One region of the Lactobacillus sp. UMNPBX12 genome, then DNA from elsewhere that is predicted to be linked to it. Evidence: riboswitches for the same ligand, from Rfam matches in the RefSeq annotation. Region 1 holds a riboswitch; the other holds the start of a gene.
The links. Region 1 has a riboswitch for FMN ahead of ribD (bifunctional diaminohydroxyphosphoribosylaminopyrimidine deaminase/5-amino-6-(5-phosphoribosylamino)uracil reductase RibD). Riboswitches for the same ligand answer to the same signal wherever they lie in the genome.

Region 1 (11,099 bases):
CTTGATAATAAAATTACTGCAATCTGCATAAACAACAAAAGGTATCATCTCCGCAAGCGTATTTATCAATTAACCAATGAATTACCAAATAATTTCTGGCGAATTAATAAGTCTTCAATCGTTAACAAAATATATATTGATCGCTTTGAAGAAACTAAGACTGCTGGTGTAAACATTGTTATGAAAAATGGACTTAGCGATTATGTTTCCAGACGCTGCTTTAGCAAAATTCGAAAGGAGCTGAAATAAAATGAAAGAATTTATCTCAAATTTTACCAAAAGAGGTCTAATTGCTGCTGGTTTTGGACCGTTTATTTTAACTATTTTCTATTATGCTTACTATTTAGCCATTCATTATAATCCAACTTCAGTTCTAGAAATCAACAAAAATATTCTTTCTAGTTTGCTTCTAGTATTCATTGCCGGAGGTATTAGTGCAATCTTTAAAGTAGAAAAGCTGTCACTTGGCATTGCTACTTTGATTAATGCAGTGGTAATTTACATAGATTATCTTTTCTTTTATCTGTTCAATGATTGGGTTGAAATGAGTTTTACGCCATTAATTGTTTTTACAATTTGTTACATAGTTGGTTACGTCATCATTTGGCTGTGCATTTACCATCAAGTTAAAGCTCAAATTCAAAAAGTAAATCAGAAACTATAGAAAAGATGCGAACTGTTCATCATTAGTAGTTCACATCTTTTTGTACGTTATTAAATTTCAGAATTAAAAAATTGTTGGTACTAATCCACCATCAAGCCTAAGTGCTTCACCTGAAAATGATGACGCATATGGACTAGCTACAAACGTTACAAAGCGACCAATTTCTTCTGGACGAATTAGTCTTTGAATTTGTGAAAGTGGGCGGTGATTCTTCATAAAGTCACTTTCCCATTCTTCTTTTGGCAGATTAGAATCTTTATACATGTCATTGATCATCGTTTCAACACCTTCAGTAAGAGTTGATCCTGGCATAATTGTATTCACAGTTACATGTGTCCCTGCAGTCAATTTAGACAAACTCTTGGCAATTGATAAGTTCATTGTCTTAGTTAAACTATATTGTGGCATTTCACCTGATGGCATAATGGCTTCTTCACTAGCAATGAAAATAATCCTGCCAAAGTCTTGATCAAGCATCTTTGGTAAATAAAACTTAGCTAAGGCATTACCTGAATACACATTTACATCAATAAATTTTTGCCAAGTAGCTTCATCAATATCAAAATAATTCATTGGTTTGAAAATACCCATGTTGTTGACCAAAATATCAATATCTGGGAATCTTTCAAATAACTCCTTGCGCTGCTTGGCATCTGAAAGATCATATGGCGCCGATTGTGGGTCGGTATCAGGATAATTTTCTTTAATTTCAGCAACTACTTTATCAACAGTTACTTTTTGACGACCATTAATAATGACATTCGTCCCTTCTTTAGCAAGTTCAATCGCAATAGCTTTACCAATACCTTTAGTAGAACCTGTAACTAAAGCTAGTTTCCCTTCAAGATTCATTTTCATAATTCGTTACCTCAACATAATTAATTTCTTTCTAGCTATTATATTAACTTCTAAAAAGTAAGTAAAGCGTGACAGTTAAATAATTTTAATTGATTAACTTACGATAACTACAGGCTTTTAATCTGTTTTTGTTTGTAACCGCTTAAATTAATCATTGACATTTAGCTAGTTCAGTTTTACGATAAAGTTGAATTAAATAAATGTTCTTCGAGGCAAGGTGAAATTCCTGACCGGCGGTGAAGTCCGCAACCCGCGAAAGCGGTGGAATCCGATAATCGGTACCGATAGTATAGTCTAGATGATAGAAGAATGATAACCAATAAGTAACGCTTATTTGCATTTACTTTGATTATTTGACTTTGAATATTATTACTGAACCTCGAGAATACTCGAGGTTCTTTTTTGCTCTACGAGGAAGTGATTTTAATGGAAAAAGATACTTTTTATATGAATTTAGCTTTAGAAGAAGCTAAAAAAGGTCGCTATCAAACATGGAAAAATCCTATGGTTGGTGCCGTAATTGTTAAAAACGGTCAAGTCTTAGCTACTGGCTATCATCACCATTATGGACAAAATCATGCAGAACGCGATGCCATTTCAAAATTAACCCCAGAACAATTATTTAATTCAACTCTCTATGTCACCCTTGAGCCATGCAACCATTATGGTAAACAGCCTCCCTGCTCAGATTTAATTATCAAAAGTGGGATTAAACGTGTTGTAGTTGGACAAATCGATCCACACAAACTGGTTACTGGAAAAGGAATTGCCCAACTACAAAAGAATGGGATTCAAGTAACTACTGGTGTTTTAGCTGATGACGCAAGTAAACTTAATAAATTCTACAGCTATTTTTACCAATATGGGTTTCCCTGGATCACAGTCAAAGAAGCAACTAGTTTAGATAATAAAGTTGCAATGCGCGGCCAGCGAACTCCAATCACTAATCAAGCAGTGTATCAGCAAGTTCATTCTGAACGTGCTGATTATCAAGCAATTATGATTGGTTCTTCGACTGCTATCATTGATGACCCTATTTTAAGAACTAATGTCAAAAGTGACTATCCGCCAATCCGTATTATCATTGATCGTCGCGGACGGCTGTTAAATCATTTACGACTTCGCTTATTAAGTGATACAAATCCCACTTGGATTTTCACTCAAAATAAGCAAATGTCTAAAAACAACTTTACTAATTCTAAAATCAAAATTATTCATTTAGCAACAAACAAGATCCAAGAAGTATTTGATTATTTGAGTACAAAAGAAATCCAGTCAGTTTATGTAGAAGGTGGCCCTACTTTGGAAAAAGCAATTATGAATGAAATTTTTGTTAATGAAGTAATTAAATATACGGCGCCGATCTTTCTTGGAGATGAAGGCGTAACAGGTTTAGTACCAAACGAAACTGTTCCTTTGACAAATGTTAAAAAAACAGCCTTTGGCAACAATGAACGAATTGCAGGTGAATTAAAACATGTTTAGTGGTCTAGTTCGCGGGGATGCTCATATTAAAAAAATTGATAAACACAAGCAAACAATTAAGCTAACCGTTTCGTGCCCTGCAGACTTTACTAATGAGCTAACGATCGGTGATTCAATTGCAATTAATGGGACTTGTTTGACGGTTGAAAGTTTTACTGAAACTAGTTTTGTTGTAACCATGATGCCTCAGACTTATAAGAAAACTGTTTTTAAGAATTTGCATAACGGTGATCAACTTAACGTTGAGCGTTCATTAGAAGTCGGTCAACGTTTAGAAGGTCATCTTGTTACGGGACATATCGATGATTTGGCAACAGTTACTAAAATAGCACAGAATGAAAATGCAATTGAAATTTGGTTTAAGTTCCCTGCCCGATTATCAACACAGATCGTACCTCAGGGTAGTATTGCTTTAAATGGCGTTTCATTAACAGTGATGGATGTTAAAGATAACAGTTTTTCGGTAGGTCTAATTCCACATACTCAAGACGAAACCAATTTAGCCAACTTACAGATAAATGATGAAGTAAATTTGGAAACCGACATTATCGGAAAATATGTTGCAAAAAATTTAGAAAAGAGAAATTAAAATGGATGTTAGAAAAATTCAAAATGCAATTCAATGGATGAAAAATGGTGGTTTAGTGATTGTTGCTGATGATGAAGATCGTGAATCTGAAGGTGATATGATCGGCTTAGGGTCTAAAGTTACTCCTGAAAATGTTAACTTTATGACCAAACATGCTCGTGGCTTACTTTGCACCCCTGTAAGCAAAACAATTGCCCAACGTTTAAATTTCTACCAAATGGAACAAAATAATACTGATCCATACGGTACAGCTTTTACAATCAGTGTTGATTACAAAACCACCACTACTGGTATTTCTGCTTATGATCGTGCGGCAACTATCAAGGCAATTGCTGATCCTACTTCCAAGCCAGAAGACTTCTTTAGACCAGGTCACTGTTTTCCATTAGTCGCTAAAGATGATCAAATCAAGAATCGTAATGGTCACACAGAAGCTTCTATTGCCTTAGCTCATCTTGCTGGCGAACCAGAAGTTGCATATATTTGTGAAGTTATGAAAGCTGATGGCCATATGGCTCGTCGTCCCCAACTGAAAGAAATTGCTAAAGAATATCACTTACCATTCTTGACAATTGCGGAATTACAAGAATATATTAATAGTCCAGTGAGTAAGCGCTCAGAATTTGTAAACCTTCCTACTAAATATGGCAATTTCAAAATTAAGGCTTTCGCCAATGAAAACTTAGCTATTATTAAAGGAAAGATTGATCCTAAAAAGCCAGTTTTAGTACGTCTTCATTCAGAATGCCTCACTGGTGATACGTTTGGCTCAATGCGCTGCGATTGCGGTGATCAATTACATACTGCCATGAAGCAAATTAATAAAAATGGTAGTGGCATAATTCTTTATTTACGACAAGAAGGACGCGGAATTGGATTAATTAACAAATTAAAAGCTTATGGTTTACAGGACCAAGGTTATGACACTTATGAAGCAAATGAAATTTTAGGTTTTAAGCCAGATGAACGAAATTATATTATTGCTGCCAAGATTTTAAAAGATCTAGGTATTAGTCATATCAATTTGCTTACTAATAATCCTGATAAAATTGATCAATTAGAAAATAACGGTATTACTATTGAAAAAAGAATTCCCCTGGAGATTCCTGCTAATGAGGTAAATCATGACTATTTAGAAACCAAACGAGATAAATTCCATCATTTATTAGGAGCATTATAGTAAGGAACATAGAAATGAATATTTACGAAGGAAATTTTAAAAACAATAATTATCATATCGCAATTGTTGCATCTAAGTTTAACGAAATTGTTACCCATCATTTAGTTGATGGTGCTATTGCTAGCTTAAAACAATTTGGAGTACTTGAAGATCAGATCGATATCTATTGGGTCCCAGGTGCTTTTGAAATTGGTTTTACTGCTAATAAGCTTCTCAATTCAAATAACTACGATGGTATTATGACTTTAGGCGCTGTCATTAAAGGTGAGACTGATCATTACAGCATGATTATTCAGAATGTTACAAACGCAATTATGCAGATGAATCTTAAAGCAGAAGTCCCAATAACTTTTGGTATTTTAACCACTGAGAATATTGATCAAGCCTTGCAACGATCCGGCTTAAAAGCTGGCAATGAAGGTTCCTCTACTGCTCAGAGTCTATTAGAAATGATTTCGCTAAATAAACAAATAAAGTAATAGAGTAGAGGGAGATTAATTCTCGCCCCTCTCATTGCACCGGACGTACGGTTCCGTATCCGGCGCTACGTTTGTAATCATCTACGAGATAAATAGTATTCTAGCGGATCGACCAAGCCTGGGCGATCCGCTTTGCTTATGCCCAATACTTTTGGGCTAAGCAAAAAGTTAACGACATGTCCGGTACTGCGTTTATACCAACCTAATCGCGTATTAGCTACTTTATGAATATCTTCGTCGCTAAAATTACACTTTAATGCCTTGTTAATCCGCATTAAATTAGTGTATATTCTTCTTGGCAGTTTCCAATTTTAAAGTAGTTAATCCAACCTCTGACCACTTGATTTACCTTAGTAAAGACTAACGATAGAGGTTGAGCAGCTGCTTTCCTGCGACAAAGAAGCTCTCTAATCTTGTTATAAAGCTTGGACTTACGGTCGTCTCCCAGCCTTGCTTGCCAGTGTTCGCCCGTTTCCCAGAAGGTAAAGCCTAGGAAATTGCTCTTCGTTGGTCTGACAACCTTTGTTTTGGTTGTGTTGACTTTCAGGAAAAGCTTTCTTTCCAGCCATGATGAAATTGATTTCATCACGCGATTAGCTGACTCTTCGCTTTTGACAAAGATATTGCAGTCATCGGCATAACGCACAAAGCGTAAACCTCTTTGTTCCAATTCTCTATCCATTTTATCCAAGTAAATATTGGACAGGATTGGCGAAAGTGGTCCGCCTTGAGGCACGCCAATCTTATTGGGCTTAACCAAACCATCTTCCATGATACCGGCTTTTAAGAATGACCGAATCAAATGAAGGGTGGTTTTGTTATTTACTCGTTCTCTAATTATTGAAATTAATTTATCATGATTGACCGTGTCAAAATATTTCTCAATATCTAAATCAATTACCCATTAATATCCATCATCAAGATATTCCAATACTTGTTCAATGGCATCATGCGCACTGCGATTTGGTCTAAAGCCATAGCTATGCTCGCTAAAGTGAGGATCATAGATCCTCATTAGTACTTGAGCGATTGCCTGTTGGACTTCGACCTGTATCGCAGCCTTATCCGCCATTTGGCCTAACCAGGTTTCTGTACGTAGGCTAGGAAAACTCGCTAGCCACTTCCTCCATCCATAACATCACTGTTACTAGCTTGTGGTTCACTACACTTGGCGACAACTACCCGTGATCCAAACTTTCATTGGATTAGATGAAATGTCATGCCCGACACACAAGTAAAAAGCCACCGAAGCACTAATAGGCTTGGTGACTCAAAGGTCTAATTATAAGTTTTTTCTACTAGTAGCTCATATGGCTTTAGCAAGTAGGTAGCTCCCGTTTCTTTGATAGGATAATTTTGCATAACAACTTTTTTGCGGGAAATATGATAATTAATTCTTCCTGAATTGTCAAATTAGGTGCAACAGTTAGGCTATGAAGAAATATATTGCTTGAAGAGTTCTTCTGCTGTCTGATATTGGAGGATTCGGCGATATTTGTGGTTAATGGCATTGGTTGCCTGTTGAACATAAGCTTTTGACTTGTCTTTCATGTGCTTGCCCGATAGTCAGGAATCTTGATAACTACTTCAAAGCGTGACCGCCATGGCTGTGATGACGCTTGTTCCTGCGTCTTTTGAGCTTCATAGGCGGATCATGTCCACCAAGCCCTGATCAATATAACGATAGACAGTAGGCGTGCTGGGACAAGGATAGCCTGGCATAGTACTTTTGAATTCACCAACGAACTTATCGATGCTGGTGGCATCAAGTTTAGCTTTAAAGCGTCTGGAGAGCATTCTCAAAAAGACAGCATAATGCTTCAATGGATTGCGCTGATAGCAGTTTTTGCGACGCTTCTCATAATAAATCTGTGCAGTATCGGCGTAATAGTGCTCATACAATAAATAGCTGCTGTCTCTTTGCAGGACGCTTCCGCGTTTGATTTCGCGACTGATTGTCGATTTATGACAGCCAACTTCTTGAGCGATGACAGTACGGGAAGTTATGCCAGAATCCAGCATTGCCTGAATCTGACCACGTTGTACGCTAGTTAATTGATGATAGTGTTTAGAAATGCTAGAATTTGAATTGGTCATGAAGATCTTCCTTTCTTGATTTTTCGTCACTTCAAGTTTAGGTCTTCATGGCCTTTTTGTTTAACACTTAGTGTTGCACTTCAATTTTAAACCCGGGACTCATATTTTTTTCACTGTTTTTATGTTTTTGTCTTGATCGAATAGAGCTTGAGCAATATTTTTGGTAAAATCATTCATGAAGGAGTTCCTCTTTCTGTATGTTGTTTTTTTGTTTAAACCAATCATACGAGAAAGGAGCTCCTTTTTCTAATGTTTAGGGAATAAAATTTAAGGAATCGTCCATCCTTACACAAACTATTTTACAGTCTCTAAAAACAGTATCTTTCAACTATAATTACTAAAAGATACTGTTTCTTTATAAAATCTTTCCTAATAAAAAACTATTCCATCATAGCGACCAATGTAATTAATGCTGCATCGTAATAATTCGTATCAGTCAAACGATTAGTAAAAACATACTGTTGTGAAACAAATAAATTATCAAATTTCGGTTTCTTTAATTGTTGCACTGCAAAAAAGATCGGAGCACTAATACTCGGTGAAGCATAATTGTTTAACGCTTTACCATTCAATTGATAGCCAGCAGTCACTTGTTTTTGCTTGCTGAAAAAGCGTAACATTTTAGTAACAATTTTCTTTGCTCGTGCATCTTTGCTAGTAGCTAAAAATAATGGTACGCGACAAGCATTGCCAGAATAATCACCATCATTTTTTCCAGCTACTTCATTGGCTTTAGCTGGTCTAACACCTTTTTTACTAATCCAAGCAAAATCTGGAACTAAGCCAGAAGAATGTTGCTTGCTCAATTGATATAGTTTTGTCAGCATTACCTTCTTGATCGTTAACCATTGAGAATTACCAGTCAACTGATAAAAATCATCAAAGTACGTCGGTAACACGTCAGAGGTTCGCATTAAGTAATAATACTTCGATTTCTTATTAGCCCAATCACCAACAGTCAGCGTCTGAGTAGTCGAATTATAATCATAACGTAAGATATCAGCTAATAATAGCTTAGCCTGCTGCAAGTACTTGGGTTCGTTCCAGAGTTTTCCCGCTTTAATCAAACTTTCTGCAATGTATAAATCGCCATCAGTTGCATTAGTAGAATAAACTTTTTTATCCACTTGCTTCCATGACATTAATTCAGTTTGTTGATCATCGATAGTCAACCGATTAGCCAGGTAAAACCGATATAACCGTTGAAAATCTTCTTTTTTAGCCCACCCCTTTTCACCAGCCATAGCAGAAATCAACATGCCATAGCCTTGACCTTCAGACAAGCTTGTGCGTGGTGCAGCTTTTATCCAAGTTTTTTCATCACTTTCTTCAACCACATAATCTTCTTTCCATTGACGGTACAAATTACGATGCAAGGTGCGGTTATTACTACCACGAACATAAAACATGATCGCGATAAAAAGCCCAATAGTCAGTAAGATCAAAATTGGGGTAATCCTGTTTTTGTTTTTTAACATCAATCTGTAAACCTCTTTGTTTTTACCCACTTCGTTGCTTCGCGATGGAAAAGTCTGTCAGCAATTGCTGACCAAACCGCATTAATCGATATAATGATAAACAGTTGTGAGTATGTAAAATATGATGCCACAGCAAGCCAAAGTTGTCTAGTTGTAACCTGACCAAATTGGGTACTGGCAGCCACACTGATTTGGAGTACATAGAGTAGAATCATCAACAACCAATTAAAAAGTAATACTTGACTGAGCAATAGATTCCCAGCAGTAAAAGTAAATGGCATCTCAACTGTTGGTACCCAAATTTTTATTACTGCAAAAATCAGATTAACAATGAAAAAGATATCTGATAAGACTACTGCTGCATTAAACCAGAAAAAGATACTGGACATATAAAAAGTTTCAAGTTTGACCCGCCAATTACTATGGTCAAATAAATGCCGAAAATTGTTAATTACTACTTCGTAATTACCTTTAGCCCACCGCAAGCGTTGATAATAATAGTCCTTTAGCTTCTCTGGTTCTTGTTGAAAGGCTTCAGAATTATGTGCTAGGGCAATTAATTTACCAGTGCCCAAAATCGTAAATGACAAATCAGTATCTTCAGTTAAAGCACCAGAACGAAAACCACCTAACTCTTTTAAAAAAGCCGTCTTAATCACAAAGTTAGTGCCCGGAATGCGCCCAATTTTGAATAATTGCCAAACTCCGCAGTGCTGAATTCGATGCGTTACCACAATTTCCAAGTTTATACAGCTAGTCAAAAAGTTTTGCTTTGCATTCCGCGTCTTATTCCGTCCAAAGCTAGCCACATAACGTTCTGGATCTTCCAATACCTTTTTGATCAAGAAATACAAGGCATTTTCTTCAGGCATCGCATCGGCATCATAAACGCATAAGTAGTCGCCGTGGATCATCTTAAGCGCATCGTTTAAGACACCAGATTTACCACCTTCACCAGTTCTTCTGATCACTTTAAACTGTCGTTTCTGATATTCAGTCCGATTGCCAATGGCTTCAGCCAATTCCGCTGTTCGATCAGTACAATTATCCGCAAAAATCAAAATTTCGACTTTATCTGCGGGGTAATTCAAATTCAAAATTGCTCTACTGGTCTTTTGAATAACAGCTTCTTCATTATGAGCCGGTACAACAATAGAAACGGTAGGATAATACTCAAGTGATGTAATTTTAGCAATTTCTTTACTGTGTTTTAACCAGAAAAGCACCCCTCCCCAAAGCGTAATTAATGAAAATAGAATCGATAACCAAATTGAAATCAAAGTCAATATCTGAAAGCCTTCAGTCATCCAATTCTCCTTTCTGACTCTTCATTAATGCCTGTTCGATATTGCCATAAATTTTATAAGCACAGAAAAAAATCACTAAAAATGCAATTGCAAAGATTACAGAAATAATCACGGACAAATAATAAAACCAGTTCATTTTGCTATCTTTCCTTTATGTATTCAGTCACAATTTCAGTTTCCAATTCACGACGCAAAAAACGAATTACAGCTATCAAATCAGGAAATCTATCACTATTATCGACATTAATATAGACACTCGCATGTTTTAGCGAAACAGGAATCGGCAACTCTAACTCGCTTAATTTTGTATCAACGATGTGATTGACCTTTTTTACTAATTCATTGGGGATTTCTGGCGAAATTATCAAAAAAGTCGCATCTCCCATAAAGTAAATAAACTCCCCCTTAAGTCGATTATTTTTCAAAACTTTAGTAATCTGCTTCAGGATCCGATCATGACTATTAGGATGAGCTTCCGCATACTGCTTATGTTGATCCCAACTCACAATTTGAACGTTGGACCATAAATCGAGTTCGGGATGCTGCTCAATTTTATGTAGTTCATTCTGATAAAATTTTTCCGCACTATCGAAAGTTCTTAGCTTTAACCTCCGGTCATAAAGCTAATTATAATACCGAATTTCGTCATTGCGATTGGTAAAAAAGCTCCAGCGAATGATGTGCTGTCTAATGACGGTAACTAGACTAGCCTCAATAGGATAAGCAATCAATAATAAAAATTTTTCCTTAACTGGCATTACTACATAGCCTAACAGTAAGAATCCTGCTCCAATCGTGGTAAGAATTAAAATCAGCCAAGTAACATCGACTCTTGAAAAGATTAAGCCGGTTAAAATCGCCAAAATCAAAATCATTACTAGGCCATTAAAGACATTAGCTGGGTATAATCTTGCTAGCCATAATAACAATATCGGGAAAGTAACGCTGGCAAGATAAGCTAA
Region 2 (11,099 bases), on a different contig from region 1:
GAAATGAATAGGCTACTTGAGCAGCCAAATACTAAACGAAAGTTAGGTATACGTGATCGTGCTATCTTAGAGACATTATATGCCACGGGAATGAGAGTAAGCGAATTAATTAATTTGGAGTTGCAGGATTTACATGACAATTTAGGCTTAGTTCGGGTTCTTGGTAAAGGCGAAAAAGAACGATTGATTCCAATTAGTCCTGTTGCTCTTGATTGGATAAAAAAATATGAAAATGAAGTTCGTGATCCGCTAATTTTACAAGTAGGGAAAAGCGATGAACATATTTTTTTAAATAATCGAGGAAAAAAGATTACACGACAGGCTATTTGGCAGATGATCAAAAAGTATTGTCAAATGGCGGCAATTACTAAAGATGTCACGCCACACACTTTACGTCATACGTTTGCAACACATTTGCTAGAAAACGGCGCAGATTTGCGAGTAGTGCAAGAAATATTAGGACATTCTGATATTAGCACGACACAGATCTATACCAATTTATCACAAAAGCAAATTTTAAATGTTTATCAGAAGACACATCCTCGTCTTTAGGTGATTAAATGCTAATACAATATAAAAAAGATTATGAGAAGATAGCAATGGGATTACTATCCTATTTACCTGATTTTAAAAATATCGAAAACTTAAAAGAAGAAATCACGCTTAATCAGGATGAAAATGACTTTATTTTGTATCTTTATCGTAATAGTCAAAATAATATGGTGGGCGTAATAGGAACCCAAGTATCTAATCAGTTTGTAATTATTAGATATTTGTCTTTAGCTCCTGGTTTTCGTGAGATTAGTTATGAACGGAAAATTGTTGATGAACTAAAGCACGAATATCCAGATAAACGAATAACTGCTGTACCAGAATATACAAATTTATTAAAAACGGTAGAAGAAGATAATGGACAAAAGTAACTTAACTTTAGAATTACCGAATTTTGAAGGACCACTTGATTTATTACTGCATTTGATCCAATCGCAAAAAATTGATATTTATGATATCCCAATTGCCCAAATAACTAGTCAATATTTAGAATACTTGCGCCAAATGCAAAGCTTAAATTTACAAATTGCAGGCGAGTATTTTGTCATGTCATCAACTTTATTGCGAATTAAATCACAGTATTTGTTGCCTCAAAACGATTTTGTAGATGATATTCAACCTGATGAAGATCCAAGAGACGAATTAGTGCAACAATTGGTACAATATTCTGTGTTTAAGAAAATATCTGCTTATTTTAAAGAACGTAATGAAGAAGTACCGATTACAGTTGCTAAAGAAGCTAGTGTATCAACCACTGCTAAAGTTCAACCGCTGCCTAAGGGTCAGATAACTGCACAAGAATTAGCGACGACTTTTACGATGGTCTTACATCGTTTGAAGTTGCAGCAACCAGATACCGCTTCAATTAGAGTAGCAGAAACGCCGATCAATGAGATGATGGATTTTTTGCATGGACAATTGAAACGAAAAAGGCAAGTTAGTTTCTTTGCTTGCGCGGACAAAATGCAGAATATCTCAGATGTTATTGGCTTATTTTTAGCGACACTAGAATTGTGTAAAAAACAATTAATTCAGATTACACAAGCACGTGAATTCGGTGATTTAAATTTAGAAAGAATTGATACGAATGGCAAGTAAACTAGCAAATTTAGAAGCTCTTTTGTATGTCGCAGGTGACAATGGGCTTGAGGAGCAAAATCTAATTGAACTACTTGAAGTTGATGGTGAAGAGCTAGGTCAGTTAGTCACTCGTTTGCAGCAAAAAATGAAGGCTGATCCAGACTCGGGAATGCAAATAATTCATATTGCAAATACTTATAAGATGACAACTAGTCAACAGACAGCTAAGATAATTGAAAAGTATTTTCAAAAAGATTTAACTAAGAATTTGAGTCAATCAGCACTTGAAATTCTCTCAATTATTGCTTATCGACAACCAATTACTAGAATAGAAATTGATGATATTCGTGGAGTAAATTCATCAGGAGCTTTACAGACATTGATTTGGCGAGGATTAATTAAACAAGACGGCAAAAAAGATGCTCCAGGTCATCCTAAGTTGTATGTTACAACTGATTATTTTTTACAATATTTTAATTATCAAAGTTTGGCTGATTTACCGTTAATCGAAGACTTTGAGGATACAACTGATGGTGAGGAGATTGACTTATTCGATTCAAAAGGTAGCGCAGACAAACATTTAGAAAAAGAGGGATAGAAAATGGCAGAACGATTACAAAAAGTAATTGCGGAAGCAGGAATCGCTTCAAGAAGAAAAGCTGAAAAAATGATTGTAGCCGGTCGAGTTAAAGTAGATGGGCATGTTGTTACTAAGCTAGGTACTAAAGTCGATACTTTTAGTAATATTACAGTCGATGATGAACCAATTGAGCGGGAAAGCCTACACACGTATTTGTTTTATAAGCCTCGCGGCGTTGTTTCGACTGCAGAAGACGATCGTGGTAGAAAAACTGTAGTTGATTATTTCGAAGATTTACCATATCGTTTGTATCCAGTAGGAAGATTAGATTATGATACGTCAGGTTTATTGCTAATGACTAACGATGGCAAATTAGCAAATTTATTGATGCACCCTAAAAATGAAGTGGCTAAGGTCTATGTAGCCAAGATTAAAGGGATTTTAACTCCTGATGAAATTAAAACCTTGACTCAAGGAGTAAAGTTGGATCATTTTAAGGCTGCGCCTGCCAAGGTCAAAGTATTGAAAACTGATCATAAGAAAGACACACAAATTGTCCAAATTACAATTCATGAGGGACATTATCATCAAGTTAAGCGAATGTTTAAAGCAGTAGGTCACTTAGTTGATAAGCTTGCTCGTGAAAAATATGCCTTTTTAACTCTGGATTCGCTTACATCAGGACAATATCGGGAATTATCGAAGCATGAAGTTGACAAATTAATGCAATTGAACTAAATTATAACTGTAATTAAATATTCAAGGTTATTGTCTTCAGGGCAGGGTGAAAGTCCCGACCGGCGGTGAAAGTCCGCGACCCACGTCAGTGGTTGAATCGTTAGATACCGATAGTTAAAGTCTAGATGGAAGAAGACAGGCTAAAAAAACTTACTACACTTTTTAAGGTCTGTTGCTGAAGCAATAGACCTTTTGTTTTGGGAAAGGAAAGTAAGTTATGGATCAAGCTAAATCCAAGAATAGTAGTTTAACTAATGTGATTGCATATGCTTTAATTGGCTGTATTGCTTTTGTAGTTATGAAATTTGAATTTCCAATCATGCCTGGAGTTGCCTTCTTAAAGTTTGATTTTTCAGATGTCATTATTACAATTGGAATGTTTATTTTTGGCATTGTACCGGGAGTTATTATTGCTTTAATTCGAATGTTGCTTAGTTTAATTTTTAGTGGTTTTGCATTACCAAGCCTTGTTGGAAATCTAGCAGCATTCTTAGCTTCAATGTCATTTGCAGTTCCATTTTATTTATTAAGTAAAAATGTGAGTGCGGATAACCGCAAGACAATGATGGGCAGAGTTAAACCAATTTGTGGTTTGGTAATTGGGATTATCGCAATGGCAGCAGTGATGTCATTGGCTAATGCCTTCGTTTTGACTCCTATTTACGCAGTAACAGCGGTACCAAACTTGCCTGCTATTAATAGCTATAGTGCCTTGTTAAGCTTTACTGAGAAAGTTTACTTGGGTCAGTTATTGCATTTACCATCAATGTCAACCTACATTTTTAGTATTATCATGCCCTTTAACTTGTTAAAAGGATTAATTAACGCTGTGGCTGTTTACTTATTGTTTGAAGCTACCTTGAAAACAATTAAGCCATTCGTTCGTAAGAGATTTAATTTGAATTAAGTTATCATCCCATCAATTTTTTAAGTTGATGGGATTTTTCATATTCAAAGCATCCTAAAATATGCTAAAATTAATCCGTTAAGTGAATGGAGGAATTTTTGATGGATAAAAAGTCAACCGGGCCATATCAGCACTATGAACGACCTACTGAAAAGCGAAGCTCACAAGATAGTCAGCCTAGTGGATCAGCACGTTGGATAGCAGTTATTATAATTTTAGCGGTTATTTTAATTGCACTTATCCCAGTTGTTCATCGTTTGGCTTCAAGCCATTCAGAAAAAGCTGAAGAAGTTCAAACAGTTAAGAAGGTTTCTTCTAAATCATCCAAGTCTGTTAAGACTAAGAAAACCTCATCATCTTCTTTTAGCAAGAAAAAGTCTGAAAAGGCTAGTTCAAGCTCATCTAGTAGTTCTGCTACTCCTAAGACTTATTTAGTCCAAAGTGGAGATACCTTAAATGAAATAGCAGAAAAGAATGGCTTGACTGTTGATGAATTAGCCAGATTAAATAATCTTAAAGACTCTTCAAATATTGAAGCAGGTCAGACACTTAAGTTGAAATAATCTTTCAGAAAGGATAAAAGGGGTCGATGATAAGATCTCTTTTTTATTAGAATGCAAGTAGCAGTAGATGGTCCTGCATCAGCAGGTAAAAGTACAGTTGCTAAAATCATTGCAAGTAAATTATCCTTTGTCTATATAGACACAGGGGCAATGTATCGTGCATGTACAGTGATTGCTCGTAATCATAACTTAGATTATGGTGATGAAGCGGGTATCTTGAATGCCATTGATGAAGATGGAATTGAATTGAAATCTGAAAATGGTGAGCAAAAAGTATATGTAGCTGGAAAGGACGTTTCTAAAGAAATTAGAACGCCTGAAATTTCAGCTAATGTTTCGGAAGTATCCGCTTTGCCGAAAGTACGAGAAAAAATGGTAAGTCTGCAACGTGAAATGGCAGGCAAGACAAATGTCATTATGGATGGTCGCGATATTGGTACGACTGTTTTACCTAACGCTGAAGTTAAGATCTTTTTAGTTGCTTCAGCAAGATCACGTGCTGAACGTCGTTTATTAGATTTTAAAGAGCGTGGTATTAAATCTGACCAAACAGTTGATGAAATTGAAAAAGATATTGCAGCAAGAGATTATAAAGATTCTCACCGCAAAATTTCACCGCTAAAAAAGGCAGATGATGCAATTGAAATTGACACCACAAACATGTCGATTGACGAAGTTGTAGAGGCAATTTTAGCTCAAATCGAAAAAAAACAAAAAAATTAGAAAAAATAGCACAAAATAGTAGAAAAATATCTCGGTTTCCTATAAAATGGGACATGATATTGGGAGGTACATATGTCAGAAAACAGTAATCAATTTTTAGACGCATTAAAGCAAATGCAAGGAGTTGAGGTCGGAGATATTGTCGATGTCGAAGTATTAGACATTGAAGACGGCCAAATCGATGTTGGTGTTGAAAACGCTGGTGTTGAAGGTGTCATTACTCGTCGTGAATACACTTCAGACCGTAACGCAGACTTACGTGATTTAGTTAAGCCTGGTGACAAGTTTAAGGCCTTAGTATTAAGAAGAGCCGGTGGCGACAAGGAAAATGGTGAATTCTTCTTCTCAGTTACCCGCTTAAAGGAAAGAGAAGCCTACGACAAGTTACAAAAAGACTTCGAAGACGGAAATGCTGTCGAAGGTACTGTAACTTCATCAGTTCGTGGTGGTTTAATTGTTGATGTTGGTACACGTGGTTTCTTACCAGCTTCATTAATTTCAAACCGTTACGTTTCAGATCTTAAGCCTTACATTGGTAAGACTATGAAACTTAAGATTACCGAAATTGATCCTAACAAGAACCGCTTAATCCTTTCACACAAGGATTTAGTTGAAGAAGAACGTGAAGAAGCATTTGACAAGGTTGCATCACAATTAGTTGTTGGTGACGTTGTTGAAGGTAAGGTTTCACGTTTGACTAACTTCGGTGCATTCATCGATGTTGGTGGTGTTGACGGTTTAGTTCATATTTCAGAAATTTCTTACAAGCACGTTGACAAGCCAAGCGATGTTTTAAAGGTTGGTCAAGATGTTAAGGTTAAGGTCATTGGTATCGACAATGACAGACATCGTATTTCCCTGTCTATTAAGCAAACTGAACCTTCTCCATTTGAACAAGCTACAGCTGACTTAAACGAAGGCGATATTTTTGAAGGTGAAGTAAAGTCATTAACTAACTTTGGTGCTTTCGTTGAAGTTGCTGATGGTATTCAAGGTTTGGTACACGTTTCAGAAATCTCAAACAAGCATGTTGACAAGCCAAGCGATGTTTTAAAGGTTGGTCAAAGTGTTAAGGTTAAGGTTTTGAACATTGACCCAAGTGATAGGAGAATTTCACTTTCAATCAAGGCTGCTGACTCAAACGCTTCTTCAGAAAATCATAATTCTCGTCCACGTCGTTCACGTAACGAAAATTCAGTAAACAAGAAGTACATGAGTGATAACGACAACGGCTTTGCATTAGGTGACATCATTGGTGACCAATTAAAGGACCGTAAGTAGTCATTTTATAAAAAAGCCGACTTGAGTCGGCTTTTTTATTTATGTTTAGATTAGTAAAGGAGGGCGAGAAATGGTTTTACCAGTTGTTGCAATTGTTGGTCAACCCAATGTTGGTAAATCAACACTTTTCAATAGAATAATTAATCAACGTTTAGCTATTGTTGAGGACAAACCGGGTGTTACCCGAGATCGTAATTATGCTCAAGCCGAATGGATGGGGCATAAGTTTGATTTGATCGATACTGGTGGTATTACCTGGGAAGGTGGCAAGATCGAAGAAGAAATCAGAGCTCAAGCAGAAATTGCAATTGAAGAAGCAGATGTTATCGTGATGTTAACCAATGTGGTAAATCACGTGACAGATTTAGACGAAAGAATAGCTCATCTTCTTTACCGTACTAAAAAGCCAGTTATTTTAGCTGTAAATAAAGCTGATAATCCTGAACAGCGAAGCGATATTTATGATTTCTATAGTTTAGGATTGGGGGATCCGATTCCTGTTTCAAGTAGTCATGGTACTGGTATTGGTGATTTGCTTGATCAGATTGTTAATGATTTTCCTGACGATAAAGATACTGAAGCTGATGATGTTATTTCTTTTAGCGTGATTGGTCGACCAAATGTAGGTAAGTCTTCAATTGTTAACAAATTACTTGGTGAAGATCGGGTAATTGTTGCTAATGAAGAAGGAACAACTCGTGATGCTGTCGATACGCCGTTTACCCATGATGGTGTAAAATTTAAGGTCGTTGATACTGCCGGAATCAGAAGACGAGGCAAAGTGTATGAGAAGACAGAAAAGTACTCTGTAATGCGCGCTATGAGTGCTATTGAGCGCTCAGACGTGGTTTTACTTGTCCTCGATGCAAGTACAGGCATTAGGGAACAAGACAAGCATGTGGCTGGATATGCTCACGAGGCGGGTCGTGGAATCATCATTGTCGTTAACAAATGGGATTTGCCGAAAAAGAATAGTACAAGCGCTAAAGAATTTGAACGTGAAATTAGAGATGAATTTCAATATTTGGACTATGCTCCTATTCTTTTTGTTTCTGCCAAGACAGGTCAAAGATTAGATCAAATTCCTAATATGGTTAAAGAAGTCTATGATAATCAAAATCAAAGAATTCAATCTAGTGTCTTAAATGACTTGTTGCTTGAAGCAAGTAAGTTAGTTCCAACTCCAATGGTGAAGGGTAAGAGATTGCGTGTTTATTACATGACCCAAGTAAGTACGAATCCACCGACTTTTGTTGTATTTGTGAATGACCCAGAACTGATGCACTTCTCATATGAACGATTTTTGATTAATCAATTACGACAAAACTTTGATTTTACGGGTACACCAATCAAGATTTTGCCACGTAAACGTAAATAAAAGATAAGCAAAATATCACAAAGACCTTGTTGTTATAAGGTTTTTGTGATATTTTTGTTTTTAGGGAACATGATTAGTTGTGATCATTTTTCCTTGTTTAGCTTAAACAAAGAAAAATTTTTTGAACATTAGGTTCAAATTCAGGAGGTGAATTATTCATGGCAAATAAGGCTGAATTAGTTTCAGAAGTTGCTTCAAAAACTAAGTTAACTAAGAAGCAAGTTGCAAATACTGTTGATGCTATCCTTGATTCAATTCAAGAAAACCTTGCTAAGGGTGAAAAGGTACAATTAATCGGTTTTGGTACTTTTGAAGTACGTCACCGTGCTGCTCGTAAGGGCCGTAACCCACAAACTGGTGATGAAATCGAAATCCCAGCTAGTGAAGTACCTGCATTTAAGCCAGGTAAAGCTCTTAAGGATGCCGTTAAGTAATAGCTTAACTAATGTGATAGGACGTTGGACTTTGTTCCGGCGTCTTTTTTTAGTACAATGGTAACTTGATTGGAGGTATTATGAGTTATTCTGAACAATTACTAGATGCAATTCAAAATCATGATTTTTCACAAAACAAACACCTTTTAAAAGAAGCTTTAGATAATGATGATCCCGAGGTCTTGTCATCTTTAGCAGAAAACCTAACTGGCTTAGGTTTTACAGATTTAGCAAAAGAAATATATCGAGCTTTAATAGCTAAATTTCCTAAAGAAGATTTATTTAAAGTTTACTTGGCAGAGATTATGTTAAATGATGGCGATGATGACGATGGTCTGTCGCTTTTATATAATGTCCCTGAGAGCTCTTCAGCTTATTTGGATAGTCTATTAGTACAAGCTGATTATTACCAAACTAACGGCTTAATAGAAACAGCTAAGGACAAATTAATACGAGCACTACAATTAGCTCCAGAAGAAGATGCTATTAAATTTGGTTTAGCAGAGATTGAATATTTAAGTGGTAATTATGAACAAGCACTTGAGTTATATCAAGATTTAATCAAACGTCAAAGTACTTTTAGTGAAGTAAATCTGTACCAAAGATTATTTGCGACTTTTGCCAAATTAGGTAATTATGAAGAAGCTGCCAAAGTTATTCGTGAACATGCAAATAGTATTTTAGATATTGATTCTAAGTATGAAGCAGGATTAGTTCTCTTATCTGTAGGTGATGATAAGCAGGCAATTAAGTTCTTAGATGAAGTGATTGAGCAAAGTCCTGACTATGTAAATGCGTATCCATTATTAGCACAAGCTTATGATCATCAGCATGACAATGAACAAGTATTGAGGACTGCTCAAGCAGGATTAGCGTACAATGAACTGGATGAAACACTTTATTCAATGGGAGCACGTGCAGCAGCTAATTTGAATGAATTGGATACAGCTCGTGACTTACTTGAAAAGGGGTTAAAAGTAGCGCCAGACAATAGTGATTTACGTATGCAGCTATCTAACCTATATGTTCATGAACACCAGGCTAAGGAGAATATTGCCTTATTTAGTAACTTAGATGAGGAAAGCGTGGAGCCACAGGCACATTGGAATATGGCATTATCATATGAGGATTTGGATGATATTCAGAAAGCACAGAGCGAATTTTTACTAGCTTATCCGGATTTCAAGGATAATCCAGACTTTTTGCGCCAAATGATAATCTTTTTCAATGTACAAAATAATGATGAAATAACAAAACAACTGCTAGAAAGATATCTTAAGTTAGCTCCAGAAGATGATGAAATGCAGGATCTTTATAATAATCTGTAAAAAAATACCACGAAGTTTTTGCTTCGTGGTTTTATTATTTCTAAAAAATAGGTGCCAACAGACGTGAAAAGTATTGTTTAAACTTAAGCCATTTAGATTGCTGATTAAAGTATTCATTAGTTAGAAGACTGCAACTAGCTAGGTCCTTTTCAAAAATTTGTTTAAGTTCTTGAGTTAATTGAAGATTGTAATTAAAAGCGTTAACCTCGAAGTTTAAGGTATAACTTCTGAAGTCTTGATTGGCTGAACCAACAGATGAGATATTGGAGCCAGAAACCATTGTTTTGGCATGGATGAAGCCATCATTATATTTGTAAATTTTAACGCCATGAGCAACTAAATATTTTGCATAATATTCGGTAGCTCGGTAAACAAAGGGATGATCTGGCATGCAAGGGATCATGATGCGTACATCAACACCGCTATTAGCAGCAATAATTAATGCTTCTAAAATGGATTCTTCAGGAATTAAATAGGGTGTTTGAATATAGATATAGTTTTTAGCCCCAGCAATGATGCCCTCATATCCTCGGCGAATGCCATAATGTTGGTTATCGGGACCTGAAGAAACGATTTGCATTGCTACGTTATCATCGTTGTCAAGATCTTTACGTTCGACAGTAAAAGCATGTAATTCGCTTAGATCAAATTTAGGTAATGCAGTTCGTCTGATAGAAGTATTCCAATCCATGGCAAAGCGTGTCTCCATTAGGATAGGTGATTGACCCACAACACGTAAATGTGTATCGCGCCAATGACCAAATTTTTTAGATTGATTAACGTACTGATCACCGATGTTAAAGCCACCAATATAGCCAATATGATGGTCGATTACGATTAATTTGCGGTGTAAATGATAATTTAGTCGTGGTGTAGTAAACCAATGCTTTTTAGAAGTAGAAATGAAAGGCTGTGCTTCGCCACCAAGCTCTCTTAAATGATTAAAAAAAGCAGGTTTAGTACCACGTGAGCCAGAGACATCATAAATAACTCTGACTTTTACTCCTTTAGCAGAAGCCTCTTCTAAGGCCCGTAAGACACGCTTTCCTAGATTATCATTATAAAAAGTGTAGAACTCTAAACTAATTGATGTTTTAGCTTGCTTAAGATCAGCAATTATTTGGTCAAACAACTCGGGTCCACTGGTGAAAACCTTAACTTTATTGGCAAAAGTTAAAATAGCATCATCGTTGTTTAAATTCAGCTCTGATAACATGCGGGCACGTGGTTTGCGCTCTTTTTCGGGTAAAAGATCATGTTCTGCCAACATAGCTTTTTGTTTTTTGAGATAACGATTACGCGTCTCTTTTTGAGCACTTTGAATAGCAAAAATTTCGTCATGTGAAAGTTGACGCCCAAAGAAAAGATATAGAATAAAGCCAATGCCGGGCAAAATAGTTAATACTAACATCCAAGCCCAAGTAGAAACAACGCTACGATGACTGCGAAAAACAGTCCAGACTGCAAAGGCGATATTGATAATCCATAAAATCTCGATTGTTCTGCGAATAATATCCCAGGTTAAAATCATAAAA

Region 2: it holds a riboswitch for FMN, as region 1 does, so the genes downstream of both, CP363_RS06805 (ECF transporter S component) here and ribD (bifunctional diaminohydroxyphosphoribosylaminopyrimidine deaminase/5-amino-6-(5-phosphoribosylamino)uracil reductase RibD) in region 1, are expected to answer to the same signal.

The regions. Positions count from the first base shown of each region.
Region 1 covers NZ_PCYY01000021.1:24,965-36,063, reverse strand. Annotated here, with positions in the region: gene CP363_RS08370 (LytTR family DNA-binding domain-containing protein) at 1-249, shown strand, start outside; gene CP363_RS08365 (DUF3021 domain-containing protein) at 251-664, shown strand; gene CP363_RS08360 (SDR family NAD(P)-dependent oxidoreductase) at 728-1,522, opposite strand; FMN riboswitch at 1,722-1,836, shown strand; gene ribD (bifunctional diaminohydroxyphosphoribosylaminopyrimidine deaminase/5-amino-6-(5-phosphoribosylamino)uracil reductase RibD) at 1,949-3,007, shown strand; gene CP363_RS08350 (riboflavin synthase) at 3,000-3,596, shown strand; gene CP363_RS08345 (bifunctional 3,4-dihydroxy-2-butanone-4-phosphate synthase/GTP cyclohydrolase II) at 3,598-4,776, shown strand; gene ribH (6,7-dimethyl-8-ribityllumazine synthase) at 4,791-5,255, shown strand; partial or broken gene ltrA (group II intron reverse transcriptase/maturase) at 5,333-6,297, opposite strand; partial or broken gene CP363_RS08325 (transposase) at 6,687-7,352, opposite strand; gene CP363_RS08320 (glycosyl hydrolase family 8) at 7,733-8,830, opposite strand; gene CP363_RS08315 (glycosyltransferase) at 8,830-10,137, opposite strand; gene CP363_RS10990 (hypothetical protein) at 10,278-10,643, opposite strand; gene CP363_RS10985 (hypothetical protein) at 10,761-11,099, opposite strand, start outside.
Region 2 covers NZ_PCYY01000014.1:22,326-33,424, forward strand. Annotated here, with positions in the region: gene xerD (site-specific tyrosine recombinase XerD) at 1-552, shown strand, start outside; gene CP363_RS06785 (hypothetical protein) at 561-923, shown strand; gene CP363_RS06790 (ScpA family protein) at 910-1,650, shown strand; gene scpB (SMC-Scp complex subunit ScpB) at 1,640-2,230, shown strand; gene CP363_RS06800 (pseudouridine synthase) at 2,234-2,950, shown strand; FMN riboswitch at 2,979-3,091, shown strand; gene CP363_RS06805 (ECF transporter S component) at 3,168-3,857, shown strand; gene CP363_RS06810 (SAG1386/EF1546 family surface-associated protein) at 3,959-4,420, shown strand; gene cmk ((d)CMP kinase) at 4,472-5,143, shown strand; gene rpsA (30S ribosomal protein S1) at 5,216-6,424, shown strand; gene der (ribosome biogenesis GTPase Der) at 6,495-7,802, shown strand; gene CP363_RS06830 (HU family DNA-binding protein) at 7,961-8,236, shown strand; gene CP363_RS06835 (lipopolysaccharide assembly protein LapB) at 8,317-9,564, shown strand; gene cls (cardiolipin synthase) at 9,605-11,095, opposite strand.